3 regions of the Paenibacillus sp. FSL K6-1217 genome follow, and region 3 is predicted to be linked to each of the others. Evidence: riboswitches for the same ligand, from Rfam matches in the RefSeq annotation. Region 3 holds a riboswitch; each other region holds the start of a gene.

Region 1 (6,096 bases), 840 kb from region 3:
TGAATCCGCCCTGTTCATCCGCATCCTCAACCGTATCGCCCAAGAGACCGCGTCGCTGCACAGCCAGAAGCCGGACCCGGAATATCACGGCATCGGCTTGACCAATATCTCCAGAATATGTGATAAATACGGCGGGAATATGACGATAGAATCCGGGCATAAGGAATTTAATAATATGGTGGTCCTCCCCTTCTCACACGAAGCTTCTATATAAAATGCATTGAACTTTAAGTTTCGCCGTCACTGCGGTGAACATTTGGACTTCCGGCCGCTGTTGTCTTTGAATTTCCTGATTGTAACCGCTCCTAGCGGTAGAAATCCAAACTAAGCATATGCTTACGATGCGAGCTTTCCTGCGGAAAGCTTTCAGGCGGTCGCTACCGCTCCTACAGTTCCAAATTTCAGCTCCGCTCCTTTCACTTTTTTGTTATCTCCTTCAGTGCTTTTTAAGCATAAGCTTCTACGTTAAGGGATCGTTATTAACGTTTCAGGGTTATTCGGGCCGCGCTCCTCTCTTCTGCCTGTATGATAACTTCAGGAAGAGTAACTACAGAGAAACAAGAGGAGGAATTCAGATGAATAAGTTAACTTCAGTCGTAATTGCTGCCATGTTAGTAATCCCCGCAGCCCCGGCTGCCGCTCAGGAGAAGGAGAGCCCGGTGCAGGCAACAGCCCGCACCATAGCCTCGAAGATCTTATCCGATTACGGGGTGAGCGGCATGCAGTATGCCATCAGGGACAAGGGGGCCATTACCGTATCCGGCGGCTTCGGGGTGTCCGATCAGGCGGCCAAGGCCCCTGTCACGAAGGATACGATGTTCGGCATCGGCTCCGTCAGCAAAATGCATGTGTCGGCGGCAACGATGATGCTGGCTGAGGATAAGCTCATTGACATCGACAAGCCGCTGGTTACGTATCTGCCGCAGTTCAAGATGGCCGATGAGCGGTACAAGCAGATTACCCCGCGCATGCTCATGAATCATTCCTCGGGCCTGTACGGCAGCCACTACGGGAACAGTATTCTGATGGATGATGCCGACACTCAGAATCATGATGACCTGCTGACAAGCCTTCAGTCCGAGCGGCTGAAATCCGACCCCGGGGCCTATTCCGTCTACTGCAATGACGGCTTTCAGCTGCTGGAGCTGATGATTGAGCAGGTGACCGGCATTAGCTATACAGAGTTTCTGGATCAGCACATGAGCAGCCCGCTGAAGCTAAGCTCTACCAAGACGCCGCTGGATACCTTTAACCGGCAGCAGCTTGCCAAGACCTACTTCCCTGGACTAAAGCAGGCATTGCCCAGCGAGAACGCCAATATCCTCGGAGCGGGCGGCCTCTATTCCACAGCCGAAGATCTGACTACATTCGCCGAGATGCTGAACGGCAAGCACCCGGATGTTCTGTCGAAAGCCTCCGCTACAGCGATGCAGCAGCCCGAATATAAGAACGGGCTCTGGGTGCCTGAGGAGAGAAACAGCTTCAATTACGGTCTGGGCTGGGATGCCATAGATCTGGCACCATTCGGTGATTACGGAATTAAGGCCTTATCCAAAGGCGGAGATACCATCATGTATCACGCTGACCTGATTACCCTGCCGGAATCCGATATATCCATCGCGGTGCTCTCGTCGGGTGGAAGCTCAATCTATAACACCATTTTCGCCACCAATGTGCTGCTGGCTTACCTGAAGGATACCGGGAAGATTAAGAAGATTCTGCCGGATGCTACCTTCACCCCTCCGGTCAAAGCGGCTATGCCTGCTGAGCTGGGAGCCTATTCGGGATTATACGGGACCGTCGGAGCAACCACCACGATAACCATTAAGGACGGAGCACTGGAGCTGCCTGCGCTTGAAGGGGGACTCATTCCTGCACAGAAGTATATCTATACCGGCAAGGGACAGTTCACGAGCCCGGACGGCAGTGCAGCCGTGAGCTTCGATAAGCAGAAGAACGGCAAGACCTATCTGAAGCTGAACACCCACGTGACTATCCCCGGTATCGGTCAAATGCTGATGGTCACATACGAGTACCAGAAGCTGGACGCCAATCCGCTGAATGCTTCTGCGAAGCAGGCCTGGGCACAGAGAGACGGGAAGCATTACTACGCTGTGGATGAGAAAATCAATTCCTTCTTCTACCTCTCCCCGTCCATCTTGACGAAGACGATTAAGGTTGAACAAGGCTATGCCACCGGGACGCGGATTGTGGACGAGAACACCGCCGTCAATGCGGCTGAAATTCCGGTGATGAACGGCCGAGATGCCTTCGATCTGACCTTCTCGAAGAAGAACGGTGCCGAATATTTAACCATTGACGGCAATGATTATATTAGCGGGGATGCAGTGAAGCCTGTGTATAGAGGCCCGGCTTCGATCACTACCGTGCCTGCGGGCGGCCAAGCGGTCTGGTTCAAGGTTGACAAGACAACCGCCGGCCGGACCATGACGGTAACAGCCCCCGCAAGCGGCGGATTCGTGGTCTATGATGCCGACGGGATGATCGTAAGCCACTCCAAAGTGAGCACAGCCTCATCGGTCAAGTTGCCGCAGGGCGGAATGGCCGTCTTCGGCGGCCAGGCGGGCGATGTGTTCCAGATCAAGCTGAAATAATCAATCTCATTCGATGGAGAAACACCAGAGCACCATGCTGCATTACCTCACCAGCCCGTTTAATTTCGTGATCTATTCCTTTCTCCAATTCTCCTAAACTTGCTTAATGGTGTGCAGGTATGTTTTAATATTATCGAATTGAATAATACTCTTATCCAGAGTTCGGTGGAGGGCTTAGCCCGATGATACCGCTGTAACCGGCATGCGAACCGCATACCAGGTACAGCACTAGAGGCGTCCGGGATGCCTTGCAAAGATGAGAGGGTGCTGACAGTTGATGAGACTGCCCCCTTTAATTAGGGGGCTTTTTGTTTGAGAAGGGAGAGAAATACATGACGGAGTGGATTACGGAATTTATACTTTTCTTTAAGGATTTGTCGTATGCGGGAATTATGATCGCCTTGTCGTTTGAATTCGTGCCTGCGGAGATCGTGCTTCCGCTTGCCGGATACTGGGTGTATCTGGGGGACATGAAGCTGATTCTTACCATCCTTGCTGGTACGGTAGGCGGTACACTTGGTCCGCTGACGCTATATGCCCTGGGCCGGTTTGGCGGCAGGCCGATGATTGATAAGTTCGGCAAGTACCTGTTCATCCGCCCGCATCATCTGGAAGCCTCCGACCGTTTTTTTGAGAAATACGGCAGCGGTGTGGCTTTTTACGGACGCTTCATTCCCGGTGTACGAACGCTGATCTCCATCCCTTGCGGGATCGCCAAGATGAATGTGTTTGCCTTCAGTCTCTACACCTTCCTGGCCATGCTTCCGATCACCTCGATCTATGTCTATCTGGGCTTCAAGCTGGGCTCGCAGTGGGAGCATGTGGACGAGCTCGTCAAGCCTTACCTTATTCCGGCGGCTACCCTGTTCCTCTTGGGCTTTGGGCTGTATGTCCTGTCCAAGCGGTATAGAAGACGTCAGGCTTAACGATTATGCGTTTTAACTTTAGGAGGAACTTATGGAATCTGTGTTCGATTGGCTGAAATACCTATTGCTGGGCCTCGTCCAGGGGGTGACGGAACCGATTCCCGTCTCCTCCAGCGGGCATTTAATTATTGCCCAGCGCCTGCTTGGCATGAAGCAGAATGGACTCTCTTTTGAAATCTTAACGAATACGGCATCCTTGATCGCCATCTGTTTTATTTTCCGCAAAGATATCCGCGACCTGATTGCAGGCTTCATAGGGTACCTGCGCACACGCGATGCCAAGTACCGGGCAGAGTTCATGTTCTGTCTCTACATCATCATCGGGACGATTCCCGCTGCCGTTGCTGCTGTGCTGTTCAAGGATACGATTGAACGAATCTTCACCTCCGTACATACCGTTTCGATCAGTTTACTCGTTACAGGGGTTGCCCTCTGGCTGATCCGCAACCTGCGCGGCCAGAAAAGAGACGGCAACCTCAAAGTGAAGGATGCCATCATCGTCGGGCTGGCTCAGGCCGTAGCACTGATTCCCGGCATCAGCCGTTCCGGCTCCACGGTGATCGCTTCCATTGCGGTCGGGATGAAGCAGGAGACTGCACTCAAGTTCTCCTTCATGCTCTACATTCCCATCAGTATCGGCGGGCTGATCCTGGGCGCGTCCGATATTGCGAACGATCCCAACCGCTCGGCACTGGCGATGCCCTACCTGATCGCCTTCCTCACCACGCTGGTAGCTACCTATTACGCCATGCGCTGGTTCATCGGCATTATGGCGAAGGGCAACCTGATTTACTTTTCATACTATTGCTTCGTGGTAGGTACGCTGCTGCTGATCTTCTTGTAAAAGGGAGCGGTTGTGGATGAAATCTAACTACTTCCTCAGCAGCCAAAAAATAGAGCACCACTTCCATCATAGGAGTGCTGCTCTATTTTTTATAACATTATTGTCCCATCAGTATCTTCGCATACGGCGAATCAATCGGGATCATGATAACTGGCTCATTCTTCAGCGTAGTCACATAACTCTGTAGCGTACGGTAGAAGCTGTAGAATTCAGGAGATTTGCCATAGGCCAGGTTGTAGATTTTGGCAGCTTGCCCTTCGCCTTCAGCGATAATCTTCTTGGAGTCGGCTTCGGCCTGGGCCATCAGCTCTCGGGAGGTACGGTCAGCCTTGGAGGTGATTTTCTTTGATTCCTCATCCCCTTCGGACAGATAACGTGCGGCAATGGATTGGCGGTCCGAGATCATCCGGTTGTATACACTTTGCTTGTTCTCTTCCGGCAGATCGGTACGCTTGATCCGTACATCAATGATCTCAATCCCGTAATTATCACGGGTCAGAGCGGCGACGACGTCCTTGGTGATCTCATCGTTAATATTGCCCCGTCCGGTGTCTTCACTGATAATATTCTCATAATTGATCTCCGACAGCTTGCGGCGGACCGAGTTATATACCGCTTCATCAATCCGCTGCACCCCGCCGCTGACCGTCTGAACGGTTCTCAGGAACTGCGAAGCATTGGTAATTCTCCACACCGTATAGTTATCAACCACAATCGGCTTCTGGTCCTTGGTCAGAATGTTGGTCGGTGAGCTGTCGTAGGTCATCTGATATTTGGGTAGCTCCGAGACATTCTCGATAAAAGGGATTTTGAACTTAAGCCCCGGCTCCTCGACCGTACGCATGGCTTCACCGAAACGGAGGACGACCTTGTACTCCCCCTCCTTCACGATGTACATGGAGCCGGCCAGCAGAATAATTAGGACGATAGATGATATCAATAAAATGATCGGGTTTCTCTTCACTTGGCATCTCCTCCTTGCGGTGTCGGTGAGGCAGGCGGATTCGTCGTGGCTGGAGCTGAGGTGTTCTCCTTGGAACTGCGCATCAGCTCATTCAGCGGCAGATAGTTCACTGTATCACTGTTCGAGTTGGTAATGAAGATCTTGGCGTTAGGCAGAATCGTCTCCAGGGTCTCCAGAACCAGCCGACTCTCGGTGACACTCTTATTATTCGCATATTCGGCAAAAATCGCATTGAACCGCGCCACATCCCCCTGCGCATTCAGGATACGCGACTTCTTCTCGCCTTCGGCCCGCTCCAGCAGCGCCTGCGCTTCACCGCGGGCCTTCGGAATGATATCATTCTCATACTTCTTGGCGTTGTTGATCTTCGTATTCTTCTCTTCACGGGCGTTCGTCACCTCGCGGAAGGCTTCCTCGACCTGGCCGCTCGGCGGCTCAATATCCTGGAACTTGATATCAATGATCTGTATGCCGGTGTTGTATTTCTTGTGCAGATCAACGAGCAGCACCCGGACTTTATCCTGAATCACGGTCTTCCCGTCGGTAATCGCAAAATCCAGCTTCTCGGAGCCAATGACCGCGCGGATCGAAGAGCTTGCCGAGTTACGCAGGAATTGCTCCGGCTCGTCAATGTTATACAGATAGTCACGAATATTGCTGATCTTCCACTGGACTACAGCATCGGCAGAGACGATATTCTCATCCCCTGTAATCATCATGGCTTCTTCATCCACGGGCACAGATCCT
Region 2 (6,096 bases), 3.4 Mb from region 3:
CGCATCCTCGAATGTGCGCAGAATGTCATAGCGCGTGTTGCGCTGTGCCGGAATCTTGCCAGCCTCGCGGATGATCTGGGTGATCGACTCGATGTTGACCTTGTAGGTAGCGCCCGCGGAGGACACGACGTTCTCCTCAATCATCGTGCTGCCGAAGTCATTGCAGCCGTATTGCAGGGAGAGCTTGCCAACTTCAGGCCCCATCGTAACCCAGGAGGACTGGAAGTTCTTGATATTATCGAGTACCAAGCGGCTGATGGCTACGGTCTTCAGGTACTCCTCGGGTGTCTGGCGATCCAGCTTCAGGTTCGTATTATCCGGCTGGAAGGTCCAGGAGATGAACGCCAGGAACCCTTCGGAATCATATTTGTTCGCGATGCATTCGTCCTGGGCTTCACGGACACGCAGCAGATGCAGCGCCCGCTCTTCCATGCTCTCGCCCAGCCCGATAACCATCGTGGCTGTCGTGTTCATGCCGATCCGGTGCGCGGTCTGCATGACATCCATCCACTCGCGCCAGGAGCCCTTGAGTCGGCTGATCTTGCGGCGGGTGCGGTCGTCAAGAATCTCGGCGCCTCCGCCGGGCAGAGAATCCAGGCCTGCAGCGTGGATCTCGCGCATAACCTGTTCCAGCGGCAGGCCGGAGACCTCTACCATCTTCATAATCTCTGCCGGTGAGAAGGAGTGCATTGTAATCTCCGGGAACCGCTGCTTGATGCCGCGCAGAATATCCGTATAATAGCTGAACGGCAGGTTCGGATTCGTGCCGCCCTGCATTAGAATCTCGGTTCCGTTCACGCTCATGGTCTCGGCAATCTTCTGGTAGATCGTCTCATCGGGAAGCACATAGCCTTCCTCCGAACCGGGTCTGCGGTAGAAGGCGCAGAAGCGGCAATAGACATCACATACATTGGTGTAGTTAATGTTGCGGCCGATGACAAATGTCGTTATAGGCTCCGGGTGCCAGCGCTTCATAATAATATCTGCAGCAGCGCCCATCTTCTCAATTTCATTGCTCTCGAACAACGTGATCGTGTCTTCCAGTTGAAGACGCTCACCCTTAAGTGTCTTATCCAGAATAAGGTCAATTGCACTCACCGTTCACGGCCTCCTCTTCATCTATGAATTATAGATAAATATAATTTGAAATAAAATATCCGTTCTCCCATCGTAACACAATGTGAGGTGCTTGAGAAATCTTTCAGCAGCAGAGTATAGGATACCGTTCCATCCAAAAGCAAACAGCAGCACCGGGAGGCACTGCTGCATGCAACCTACGCAGATACGGCACCTCTGAACGGGGGCCGCAGCGTCTTATTCCAGCTCGCTTCGGGCGGCCTCCAGAGCCTGTCCGAGATCCGCGATCAGATCATCTACATGCTCTATGCCGACAGAGAAGCGCAGCAGCCGGTCATCCACCCCAACCGCATCGCGGATTTCAGCCGGAATATCGGCGTGGGTCTGGATCGCCGGATAGGTCATCAGCGATTCAACACCGCCCAGACTCTCGGCGAAGGCGATCAGCTTGATATGGCGGAGCAGCGGCTCCACATAGCCGGCCTCTTTGACCTTGAAGGAGAAGATCCCGGTGTTGCCGGAGGACTGGCGGTTCTGAATGGCATAGCCGGGATGGTCCGGGAGCCCCGGGTGGAAGACCTCGGCAATTGCCGGATGCTCCTGCAGATAACGGGCAATGGCCAGGGCGTTGCTCTCATGCCGCTCCATACGCAGGGCGAGCGTCTTCATGCCCTTCATCAGCTGATAGCTGTCATTCGGCGCCAAAACAGCACCCAGCGAGTTATGCAGAACGGCCATTTCAGCCGATAATTCTGCTCCCTTGGTCACGATTAGACCCGCCAGCACATCGTTATGCCCGCCCAGATACTTGGTAGCGCTGTGAACCACGATATCTGCGCCCAGCTCCAGCGGACGCTGGAAGAACGGGGTCAGCAGCGTATTGTCTACAATGGTGAGCAGCCTGTGATGGCGGGCCCAGGTACATACCGCTTCGACATCCGTAATCATCATCAGCGGGTTGGTCGGCGTCTCAATGAATACGGCCTTCGTGCCCGGCTGGCGGGCTGCTTCGAGTCCATCCAGATCATTCGTATCTACATAGGAGGCGCTGATGCCGTATTTGGAGAGAATTCTCTCCAGCAGCCGGTAGGTTCCGCCGTACAGGTCCAGCGATACAATGAGATGATCCCCTTGTCCAAACAAGGTGAACACTGTAGTCAGCGCAGCCATCCCGGAGGCGCAGGCGAAGCCGGCATCCCCGGACTCCAGTGCCGCTGCCGCTTCTTCGAGTACAGAGCGGGTAGGATTTTTGGTGCGGATGTAGTCAAAGCCTGTGCTCTGGCCAAGTCTCGGGTGACGGAAGGCCGTCGCATGATAAATCGGGTAATTAATCGCCCCGGTGGCGGGGTCCTCCATCGAACCAATCTGTGCCAGTCTGCTTTCAATTCTCAGTTTCTCGTCCATCTCCACGGCCTCCTAAAAGTTTTGTATAGCGTACACAACCTGATCATTCTTCGGGCAGAATCCGCTTCGGAAGCACCGGCTATGTGTATGCACCTGATTAATAGCTTCTATAAGAATAGGTCAACCTCTTTAGATAAATGCACCGATATCGTAAGGAGTCTCCTGGTATACATAGTAATTGAGCCAATTAGCGAATAATAAGTTGGCATGGGCGCGCCAGACCGCCGGCGGTGTACGGGTCGGATCATCTTTTGGATAATAGTGCTTCGGCAAGGCAACCTCCAGCCCTTTTGCGATATCCCGGTCATACTCCCATTTCAGCGAGAAGGGATCGTACTCCGAATGCCCGGTGACAAAAATCTGCTTCCCGTCATGCGTAGCCACCAGGTATACCCCGGCCTCCTCGGATTCAGCCAGAATCTGCAGCTCCGGGTTCTGCTCTATATCTTCACGGGAGACATCGGTATGACGGGAATGCGGAACATGGAATACTTCATCGAAGCCGCGCAGCAGCTTGACATTATTATGGCTCACAGTATGCGGAAACACTCCGAAGCATTTGTCCGGCAGACTCACCTTGCGCACGCCGAAGTGATGATACAGCCCTGCCTGTGCCGCCCAACAGATATGCATCGTCGAGGTGACATTCTCCTTGCTCCACTCAAAAATCACCTTCAGCTCTTCCCAGTAGTTGACATCCTCGAATTCCATCTGTTCTACGGGAGCGCCGGTAACAATCAGGCCGTCAAAGCGGCGGTGACTGATCTCATCGAATGTCTTATAAAAGCTCTTCAAATGCTCTGCCGAAGTATTCTTCGAGGTATGGGAGCTGGGATGCAGCAGAACAACATCCACCTGAAGCGGGGAATTCCCGATAAGGCGCAGCAGCTGGGTCTCTGTCGTTTCTTTGGTAGGCATCAGGTTCAGGATGGCAATCCGCAAAGGGCGGATATCCTGATGGAAGGCCTGGCTTTCATCCATTACAAAAATATTCTCACCGGATAACACTTCTTTGGCCGGCAGGCTGTCGGGAATTTTGATAGGCATTGCTGTTCACTCCTTAACTGAAATTGGGTTCCGCTGGGTGGTTATTCCTGATGCAGAGTAGCGAAAAAAGACCTTTCCCGGGCGAGAAAGGTCATATCATGCAGTCATATGCGCCTCTCTCATCTGCCAGAGAACTTCCGCCGGACGAATAACGTCCTGCAAAGCTTCCGCAAGAATTAGCACCGTGCGTTCACACGCCGGTTGCCGGGTTTCATCGGGCTAGTCCCTCCACCTGCTCTTGATAAGATTTAGCTGTATTCAGTTGAATAACCTTAAGCATCCGAAAGATGCTTTTTCTTAAATTTCACTTTAAATCATGAACCTCCTTTTCGTCAAGTCCATACAATGCTAAAGGGGCCTTATGACAGAAAACAATTTCTCTTGTAAGAGCCATACCCCGGCGTTATACTAGACAGGGGTTTCATCCCAAAAAAACGGCGAAAAGAAGAGGTGAGAGAAAAATGGAAGGCGACCCGGGCTCGCGAATAAGCGTGCAGAATGAACAACCACACAGGATTAACATCAGCTTGCCGGCGGCGGGAGCCCTTTTTCTTCATGCTCTCGGACCGTCTTTTGGCCTTCATCCATGATTGTACCACCGGCCAAGCTGATTTTCCCGTGTGCTGAAATTAGCATACCCCTGGAGAAGACCAGGGACATAAGGAGTGAATCAGATGAAAATCCGGCTGGTGAATGCAGGGGTTTTTACGCCTATTGACAATATTGAAGAAACGTTAACTGCCCCTGATGAGGGGTTCTACTGGATTGATGCAGATGACGAGGATCTTGTAGAGCTTCAACCTTTGTATGGTCTGCATGATTTGGCTGTGGAAGACTGCCTCAGTGAAGAGGATCAGCGCCCGAAGCTGGAAATTTATGAGAACCACTACTTCATCGTAGTGAACAGTATCCGGTTTGATGATGAGGAAATCTTTCTCCGTGCGCTCAACGTGTTCCTGGGCAGACATTTCATCATTACCGTTACCAAGCAGAAGATCCATGAGCTGCGTGTCCTCAAGCCCATGCTATGGGAGCAGGAAGTCAGTACGCCTGACCGCTTCCTCTATCTCCTGATCGACCTCGTTGTCGACAACTTCTTCTCGGTCGGTGACCGGATTGAAGCGCGGATTGAGAAGCTGGAGGAAGACATCCTCATGCATACCAAGAAATCGCATCTGAGCGAGATCATCGGTCTGCGCAGTGAGATTCTCTGGCTGAAGAAGATGCTCGGGCCGCAGAAGGAAGTTATCAACACGCTCAACAAAAAGGATCTTCGCCTGATCGACGATCAGCTGCAGAAGTATTTCAGCGATATCTACGAGAATGCGGTCAAGATCTCTGAAACCTTCGAAACCTACCGCGATCTCATGGGCAACTTACGCGAAGCCTATCAGTCCAGTATTGCGAACCGTGCCAATGAAATCATGAGAGTATTTACAGCGATTACTACGATATTCATGCCGCTGACCGTGATAACCGGAATCTACGGTATGAACTTTGAAAATATTCCCGAGACCCACACCGAATACGGCTACTATGGCGTAATTGCCGTCATGGTGACGCTCGGCTGCGGAATGCTTGTGATCTTCCGCAAGAAAGAATGGCTATGAAGCAGAACGAACGAATACGCAGGACGAAGGCACCATATCCCCTGTTCCGGGGCTGGGAGGGCCTTCGTCTTTTTGATATGTCACCGGTATGTAGTGCGTCTAAGCTGGTCAGAATTCAGGTCATGAAGACTGCCGGACTTGGGCCGTGCCGCCCGTCAGCCTCACCTCTTACAGAGGGGCAGCCACTCCAAGCGCCGCCGGATGCTCCCGCCGGAAGCGGATGCGGATCAGCCTCAGGCGTTCGTAATACAGATCCAGGCCCTCAGCCGGAACGAAGTTGTCGCCATAAGCTTTGTAAAGGACAGGCTTCAGGAAGCTGTCACCGATCAGCTCATAGGCTGTCCAAATATTGTTCTGTTCTTCGCGGCTCACTTCACTCAGTTCCAGTGCAATAAGCTTCTCGGCCGAGTAGCCGTCCTTCTCCAGCTCCTCCAATACTTCAAGCACCTCACGGCGGGAAACTCCGCTAAGCGCTCTGAGCTCCTCCATCCCCTGCCCCTCTTCGATTCCCTGTAACAGAACCCGCCGCAGCCTCAGCCGTTCCAGCTGCTTCTTGTACTTAAGCTCCTTCTGCTTATAGAGCCAGGATACGAAGCTCTCTTCGTCAATCGTCTGATTCACCCAGCTTAATGGAAAATCATGTTCGCGCGGAGCCGCCGAGGTGATGCTGAGCCAGTCCGCGCCATACTGTGAGGCTTTGCCTTCCCCCACCCCGGGAAGCTGCAGCAATTCCTCCTCCGTGCGGGGTAGAAACGCGCTGATCATGCGCAGCAGACGGTTGCTGGCCAGGATATAAGGCGCCTTCCGTTCGCTGGAGGCCTTCCCCCTGCGCCAGGAGCACAGCTCCTCGAAGACGGCTTCATTGCCGTATTGCTCGCTGTAATACTGGAGCTTAAGCTGCTCCTGGGTACGGCTGCTGAGATTGTCCTCGTCATGAAATACCCCGTCGATCAGCGGG
Region 3 (6,096 bases):
TATTACAATTTAGCCGATTATCCTGAAGTGTATGTGATCGGGGACTGTGCCAGCCTGCCCTTCGCCCCCAGTGCACAGGCGGCAGGTGCCCAGGGCGAGCAGGTCGGCCAGATTATTCAGGCGCTATGGCTGGGGGAGACCCCGAAGCTGCATAAGATTAAGCTGAAGGGCACTCTCGGTTCACTCGGCAAAAATGCCGGCTTCGGCCTGATGGGCCGCCGCTCCGTCATGGGCCGGGTTCCGCGCCTGCTGAAGAGCGGCGTCCTGTGGATGTCCAAACGCCATTTCGGGTGAATTCAGCCGCCGGAGCGGGCAGCAATCCGGTCTTAGCCTTTATCCCGGATTAGTCAATCTCCAGGTTGTCCCAGGCCTCCGCCTCTCGTATAGCGGCCTCAATCGCCTCTTCCAGGGCAGCGGGGGAATCAGCTTCGATGATCTCCCCGTCAACCATGGCGAAAGGCTGGAGATAGCACTCTCCGCAGTTGTTCAGACAGCCGTACTCCACTACATCATATTCAGGGTTTTGTTCCAGCTTAAGCTTGAGCGGTTCAGTGCCATGCCCGATGTTGCTGGCACAGAATTCTATAATTGGTCGCATGATGATCTCCCTATTCTGCCTTAACCATTTTATTTTTTAACTTTTTGTACTATAATAAACATACGAAAGGAGTGATTGAGAAATGAGTGAGAATGTTCAAAGCGCAACCATGTACGATGAAGTACTGGAAGTCCTTGATAAACTTCGTCCGTTCCTGCAGCGCGATGGCGGTGACGTGGAACTGATTGATGTTGAAGACGGCATCGTCAAGCTGAAGCTTATGGGTGCATGCGGCAGTTGCCCAAGCTCCACGATCACGCTGAAAGCCGGGATCGAACGCGCCCTGATTGAAGAAGTAGAAGGCGTGGAAGAAGTCATCCAAGTATTCTAATCCCGTTTCATAAACCATCCCGGCCTCCGAGAAGAGGCCGGGATTTTTTTTATTATAGTGGATTTCGCCTTAAGGATCAACCATTGGGCTATTCAAAAAACCAGAAGCCGCTCCGCCAGCCATCTCTGGCTACCGGGCTTCTTCTGGTCTCATTGGAATATTCAGCTTCTATGGTCAGCCTTAGAATGCCGGAACAATGGCACCTTCATACTGCTTCTCGATGAACGCCTTCGCTTCCGGGGATGTCAGCGCTGCTGCCAGCTTCTGAATCGCATCGGAATCCTTATTGTCAGGACGGGCTACCAGCAGGTTGGCATACGGGGAGTCCCCGCCTTCGATGAACAACGCATCCTTCGTTGGAGACAGCTTGGCATCCAGGGCGAAGTTGGTGTTAATCAGCGCCAGGTCCACTTCATCCAGCTGACGGGGCAGCATCGCAGCATCCAGCTCAATGATATCCAGCTTCTTGGCATTCTCGGTGATATCCGCTTTGGTCGAAGCAATATTCGTATCGTCCTTCAGCTTGATCAGTCCGTTCTTCGCCAGCAGAATCAATGCGCGTCCTCCATTAGTTGCATCATTCGGAATGGCAACCTTGGCACCTTCTGCCAACTCGTCAATCGATTTGATCTTTTTGGAATAAGCGCCAAATGGCTCAACATGAACAGCGGTTACAGATACGAGATCTGTGCCGTTCTTGGTGTTCTGATCATCCAGGTAAGGCTTGTGCTGGAAGAAGTTCGCATCGAGCTGCTTCTCGGCAAGCTGTGTATTCGGCAGGATATAATCCGAGAATTCTTTGATCTCCAGCTTAATGCCTTGGGCTTCAAGCTGCGGCGCAATCGCTTTGAGGATTTCCGCATGCGGTACAGCAGAGGCACCAATCACTAGGGTTACCGGTTCTGCCGCAGGCTCTGTAGTCGCTTCTGCACCAGCAGCTTCCGTAGGTGCTGTTGTTGCAGCAGAATTCGCGGCGTTATTCGCCTTGTTGTTCCCGCAAGCGGCAAGCACCAATATCAAGGTCAGGCTGAATAATGTAAGCAGTACTTTTTTCATCTGTAAATCCCCCTCTAATCCATATGTTTTATTGAATAAGGCTATATGTGGACGTACCTTATTTCCGTGTAAAATATTTTACCAGCCGGTCGCCGGCCATTTGCAGCAGCTGCACTAGAATCACTATCAGTGCCACTGAGATAATCATAACTTCCTTCTCATAACGGTAATAGCCGTAACGGATCGCCAGATCCCCCAGACCGCCGCCACCAATAAATCCCGCCATGGCAGTATACGAGACAAGGGTCACTACAGTAATGGTTATTCCGGCAAGCAAGCCCGGACGAGCCTCCGGCAGCAAGACGCGCATCACGATCTGCCCTGTGGAAGCCCCCATGCCCTGCGCCGCTTCAATAATTCCCCGGTCAACCTCCCGCAGCGCCGTTTCCACCAGCCTGGCGAAAAAGGGAGCCGCACCGACCACTAGTGCCAGAATGGTTCCACGCACACCGATGGAGGTGCCCATAATGATCTTACTGAGCGGAATCAGAGCCACCATTAGAATGATGAACGGAACGGAGCGCAGGATATTTACGATGAACGATAATGCCGAGTAAACAGCTCTGATAATAACGTTATTTGATCTTCCCCATAAATATAGCATAATTCCGAGCGGTAAACCAAGGATAATTGTGAATATTCCTGAAATAACTACCATGTTAAGTGTAGCCACCGTTGCATCGAGCATTTCTGACCAATCAATCTTATTAAAATCCAGTCCGCCCATCAGGAAATCACCTCCACATCAAGACCTTGGGCTATAAGCTCCGTCAGCGTAGTATCCACGGCATCAGCAGCTCCTTCAAACCGGACAATCAATTGTCCGTAAGGAACATCCTTGATCGTAGAGATGGTGCCATGGAGAATCGCGAAGTGGACGCCTGTCCCCTGAACCACCTGGGAGAGCGTGGATTCGTAAGTCTTGTGCCCGAGAAAAGTGATCTTCACGGCCTTCGTATAGCCTGTATGCACAGCGTCAATCGCCTGCCGGAGCGGCCCCTCCGACTGGGTCTCACTGCGGATGAATTCTTTGGTCACCTCATGCTTCGGCTTCAGAAATACCTGGGCCACCTCGCCCTGCTCGACGATGCCGCCGCCATGGATCACCGCCACGCGGTCGCAAATGCTCTGAATCACATGCATTTCATGGGTGATCAGCACGATGGTCAGATGGAATCTGCGGTTGATATCCATCAGCAGGCGCAGTATGGAGTCTGTCGTCTGCGGATCAAGCGCCGAGGTCGCTTCATCGCATAACAGAACGTCCGGATCACTCGCCAGAGCCCGGGCAATCCCGACACGCTGCTTCTGTCCGCCGGATAACTGGGCCGGGTACTTATTCCTGTGCTCCTCCAATCCGACCAGGGTGAGCAGATCCTTAACCTTTTGTTCAATCTCACTCCTGGAGGCTCCGATCAGCCGCAACGGAAACGCGATATTATCATAGACTGTAGCCGATGAGAGCAGATTGAAATGCTGAAAAATCATCCCGATCTTGCGCCGCTGCTCCTGGAGCTGCCCCTGGCTGAGTGCTGTCAGCTCCACACCGTCCACCCACACTTCGCCCGCAGTCGGACGTTCCAGCAGATTAATGCAGCGGATCAGCGTGCTTTTGCCGGCCCCGGAGTGACCGATCACCCCGAAGATCTCGCCCTTCTTGATCGACAGGCTTAGTGCAGAGAGTGCAATCGCCTGCTTGCTGCCTTTGCCGTACACTTTGGTTATATCCTTCAATTCTATCAACCTCTGCGTCCCCCTTCTGTTCTAACCTAAACATTGCAGAAAAAAGACCCCCTACGATCCATGCAGATCGCAAGAGGCCCTGTGTGTATAATGACAATGCCTTCTCATCTGCCAAAACCCCCGGAACCGGCGGCATTGTAGGAATTAGCACCATGACATTTGGATGCAGCGCTTCGCTGTATTCAAACCGGTTGCCGGGCTTCATCGGGCCTATCCCTCCGCCGCTCTCGATAAGATCATAGTATGAAGTTATATATTCCGTGTCATGTCAGAAGCTAATGTATGCCTAAGTATATTCAGTTTCGAGTTTTTTGTCAAAGGTAAGTTTTTACGGATGGGCATGTCCGGATTTCGGGCCTGCGGCCGCTTGATTCTTGTGCCATTGTTCATTGCCGTACCTGAATGCGGCCGCCAGGGATTGGCATACCATCTCCAGACTCTGCTTCAAATCCTCCAGGTGGCTGTCGAGATCCTCCAGACGGATCTTGTCATGCAGCCCCTGGTGACGCTGCCAGAGATCGTCGGTCATCTCCGCATTCATGTAGTGGATCTCGGCATTGCGCCGCTTGCGCAGATTCTCCACCGGCTCCCGATAGGAATTGCGGATTCTGTCCAGCTCATCCGCCAGCGGATGATGCGCCTGAAGCAGCTGGAATTGCCGCAGCACCGTGAAGTAGGAGAAATGTGCCTTGACCTTGCCTGTGTTGAGATTGTACACATTATTCAGCACCGTGCCCAGCTTGTCCAGCAAAGAGAAGACACGGATGAAGCCATCCTTGTAGAAATACACATATCTGGCGTACTCCCCCTGCTCCGTGGACGACATATCATCCATATAACCGGCAATCACTGACTTCCGGAAAAAGGCGGCTGCGAACCAGCTCTGCTCCAGCTCATCCAGAGAGGAGATCAGGCCGCGTGTCCAGATCTCCAGCTTGCGGTATTCATGGTCATGGTCTTCATGCGCCGCCATCTCCTTGCGCAGCACGGAGGCAGCCTTCGCCATGGACTCCATAGCTTCAGCCAGCACACCGCTGTTCACGCGGGGCGGCTCTCCAAGTAACGTCCGCAGCATATTTTGACCCCCTTAAAGTTCACTTCTACGCCAGAGGAAAATAACGGCTCCAGCCCCGGTCTACCCACTTCGCAATATCCTCGCTCACAGCCAGCTCCTCCGGGTATCCCGGCTTCATCCGGGCATCTATAATGATCGGCTGCGTATAGCTGACACTGCCCCGGTGTACCCCGGCCGCCGAATAAATATCATCCGCCGGATTGAAGCGGGTGAATACGGTCCACAGGAAGGAGGTCTGCGTGCTTACCGCCTCCTCCGCCTGATCGACCAGCACAATCAGCGGCCAGGCGGTCTCCCGCTCCTTGAAGGCAGCCGCCAGCCGCTCCGGCAGCTCCGGGTCCTCTTCATAGGATGCACCGGAAACGGCTAAACATCCTCCGCAATAAGGCACAGCAGCGGTGATTGATGGAAGCAGCCCCTCTGTATAAGTCCGCGGCAGCTGCCGGACCGGGCTGCCGATGCCCGCCATCACCGCCTTGCTGCCATGATTCAGCTTGCGGCCGGTATAATCCAGCGTATCCATGGAGGTATTGGCAAAGATCGTCAGATCCGACTGCGGGTTGAAGCGCTCAAGTACCGTTTCCAGCAGCTTGGGGAAATCGGTAAGCTCCACCTGAACATTAGTCAGCAGAAGGAATTTGGTTAAGGAGAGCTGTCCTTCCCCCAGAATACGAAATGCTGATACCATATACTCGCGCGGATAGCTTTCCCTTACAACCGCCGAGGTCAGTGAATGCGAACCGGATTCGGAGTAGGTCCACAACGCTTTGACCGAAGGGATCAGCAGAGGATAGGCCGGAGAGAGCAGCCGCTGCAAATAATCCTTCAGATAATAATCCTCCTGGCGCGGCTTACCGGCAATGGTCGCTGGATAGATGGCATCTTTGCGGTGCCACATCCGCTGAACATGCATGACCGGGAACTCATGCTGCATGGAATAGTAGCCGGACTGGCTGCCGTACGGCCCTTCCGCTCTCCGCTCCAGCGGAGACACACGTCCCCGGATCGAGAATTCCGCTTCAGCCGGAATACGGTGCCCGCCCAAGGGGTCCTGCACCATGGGCAGCTTGCCGCCCAGCATCAGCGAGGCCAGCAGCAGCTCCGGTATCCGTTCCGGGACCGGAGCCACTGCCGCAGCAATCAGGGCCGGCGGCCCGCCGATGAAGACCGACACCGGCAGAGTCTCCCCGAGAAGCTCTGCCTGCGAGTGATGGAATCCGCCGCCCTTATGAATCTGCCAGTGGAGACCCGCCGTGCTGTCGTCATACATCTGAATCCGGTACATGCCGAGAT

The links. Region 3 has a riboswitch for S-adenosylmethionine ahead of MHH28_RS16820 (methionine ABC transporter ATP-binding protein). Riboswitches for the same ligand answer to the same signal wherever they lie in the genome.
Region 1: another riboswitch for S-adenosylmethionine. It lies ahead of MHH28_RS13225 (DedA family protein); the one in region 3 lies ahead of MHH28_RS16820 (methionine ABC transporter ATP-binding protein).
Region 2: another riboswitch for S-adenosylmethionine. It lies ahead of metA (homoserine O-succinyltransferase); the one in region 3 lies ahead of MHH28_RS16820 (methionine ABC transporter ATP-binding protein).

What each region holds. Positions count from the first base shown of each region.
Region 1 covers NZ_CP150271.1:2,984,360-2,990,455, forward strand. Annotated here, with positions in the region: gene MHH28_RS13215 (ATP-binding protein) at 1-214, shown strand, start outside; gene MHH28_RS13220 (serine hydrolase domain-containing protein) at 576-2,615, shown strand; SAM riboswitch class I at 2,764-2,878, shown strand; gene MHH28_RS13225 (DedA family protein) at 2,948-3,541, shown strand; gene MHH28_RS13230 (undecaprenyl-diphosphate phosphatase) at 3,573-4,385, shown strand; gene hflC (protease modulator HflC) at 4,483-5,349, opposite strand; gene hflK (FtsH protease activity modulator HflK) at 5,346-6,096, opposite strand, start outside.
Region 2 covers NZ_CP150271.1:7,185,781-7,191,876, reverse strand. Annotated here, with positions in the region: gene mqnC (cyclic dehypoxanthinyl futalosine synthase) at 1-1,098, opposite strand, end outside; gene MHH28_RS31515 (PLP-dependent transferase) at 1,315-2,481, opposite strand; gene metA (homoserine O-succinyltransferase) at 2,611-3,528, opposite strand; SAM riboswitch class I at 3,645-3,776, opposite strand; gene corA (magnesium/cobalt transporter CorA) at 4,203-5,138, shown strand; gene MHH28_RS31500 (HRDC domain-containing protein) at 5,307-6,096, opposite strand, start outside.
Region 3 covers NZ_CP150271.1:3,826,683-3,832,778, forward strand. Annotated here, with positions in the region: gene MHH28_RS16795 (NAD(P)/FAD-dependent oxidoreductase) at 1-294, shown strand, start outside; gene MHH28_RS16800 (YuzB family protein) at 344-598, opposite strand; gene MHH28_RS16805 (NifU family protein) at 681-929, shown strand; gene MHH28_RS16810 (MetQ/NlpA family ABC transporter substrate-binding protein) at 1,110-1,985, opposite strand; gene MHH28_RS16815 (methionine ABC transporter permease) at 2,044-2,712, opposite strand; gene MHH28_RS16820 (methionine ABC transporter ATP-binding protein) at 2,712-3,728, opposite strand; SAM riboswitch class I at 3,830-3,965, opposite strand; gene MHH28_RS16825 (Cthe_2314 family HEPN domain-containing protein) at 4,057-4,803, opposite strand; gene MHH28_RS16830 (UbiD family decarboxylase) at 4,829-6,096, opposite strand, start outside.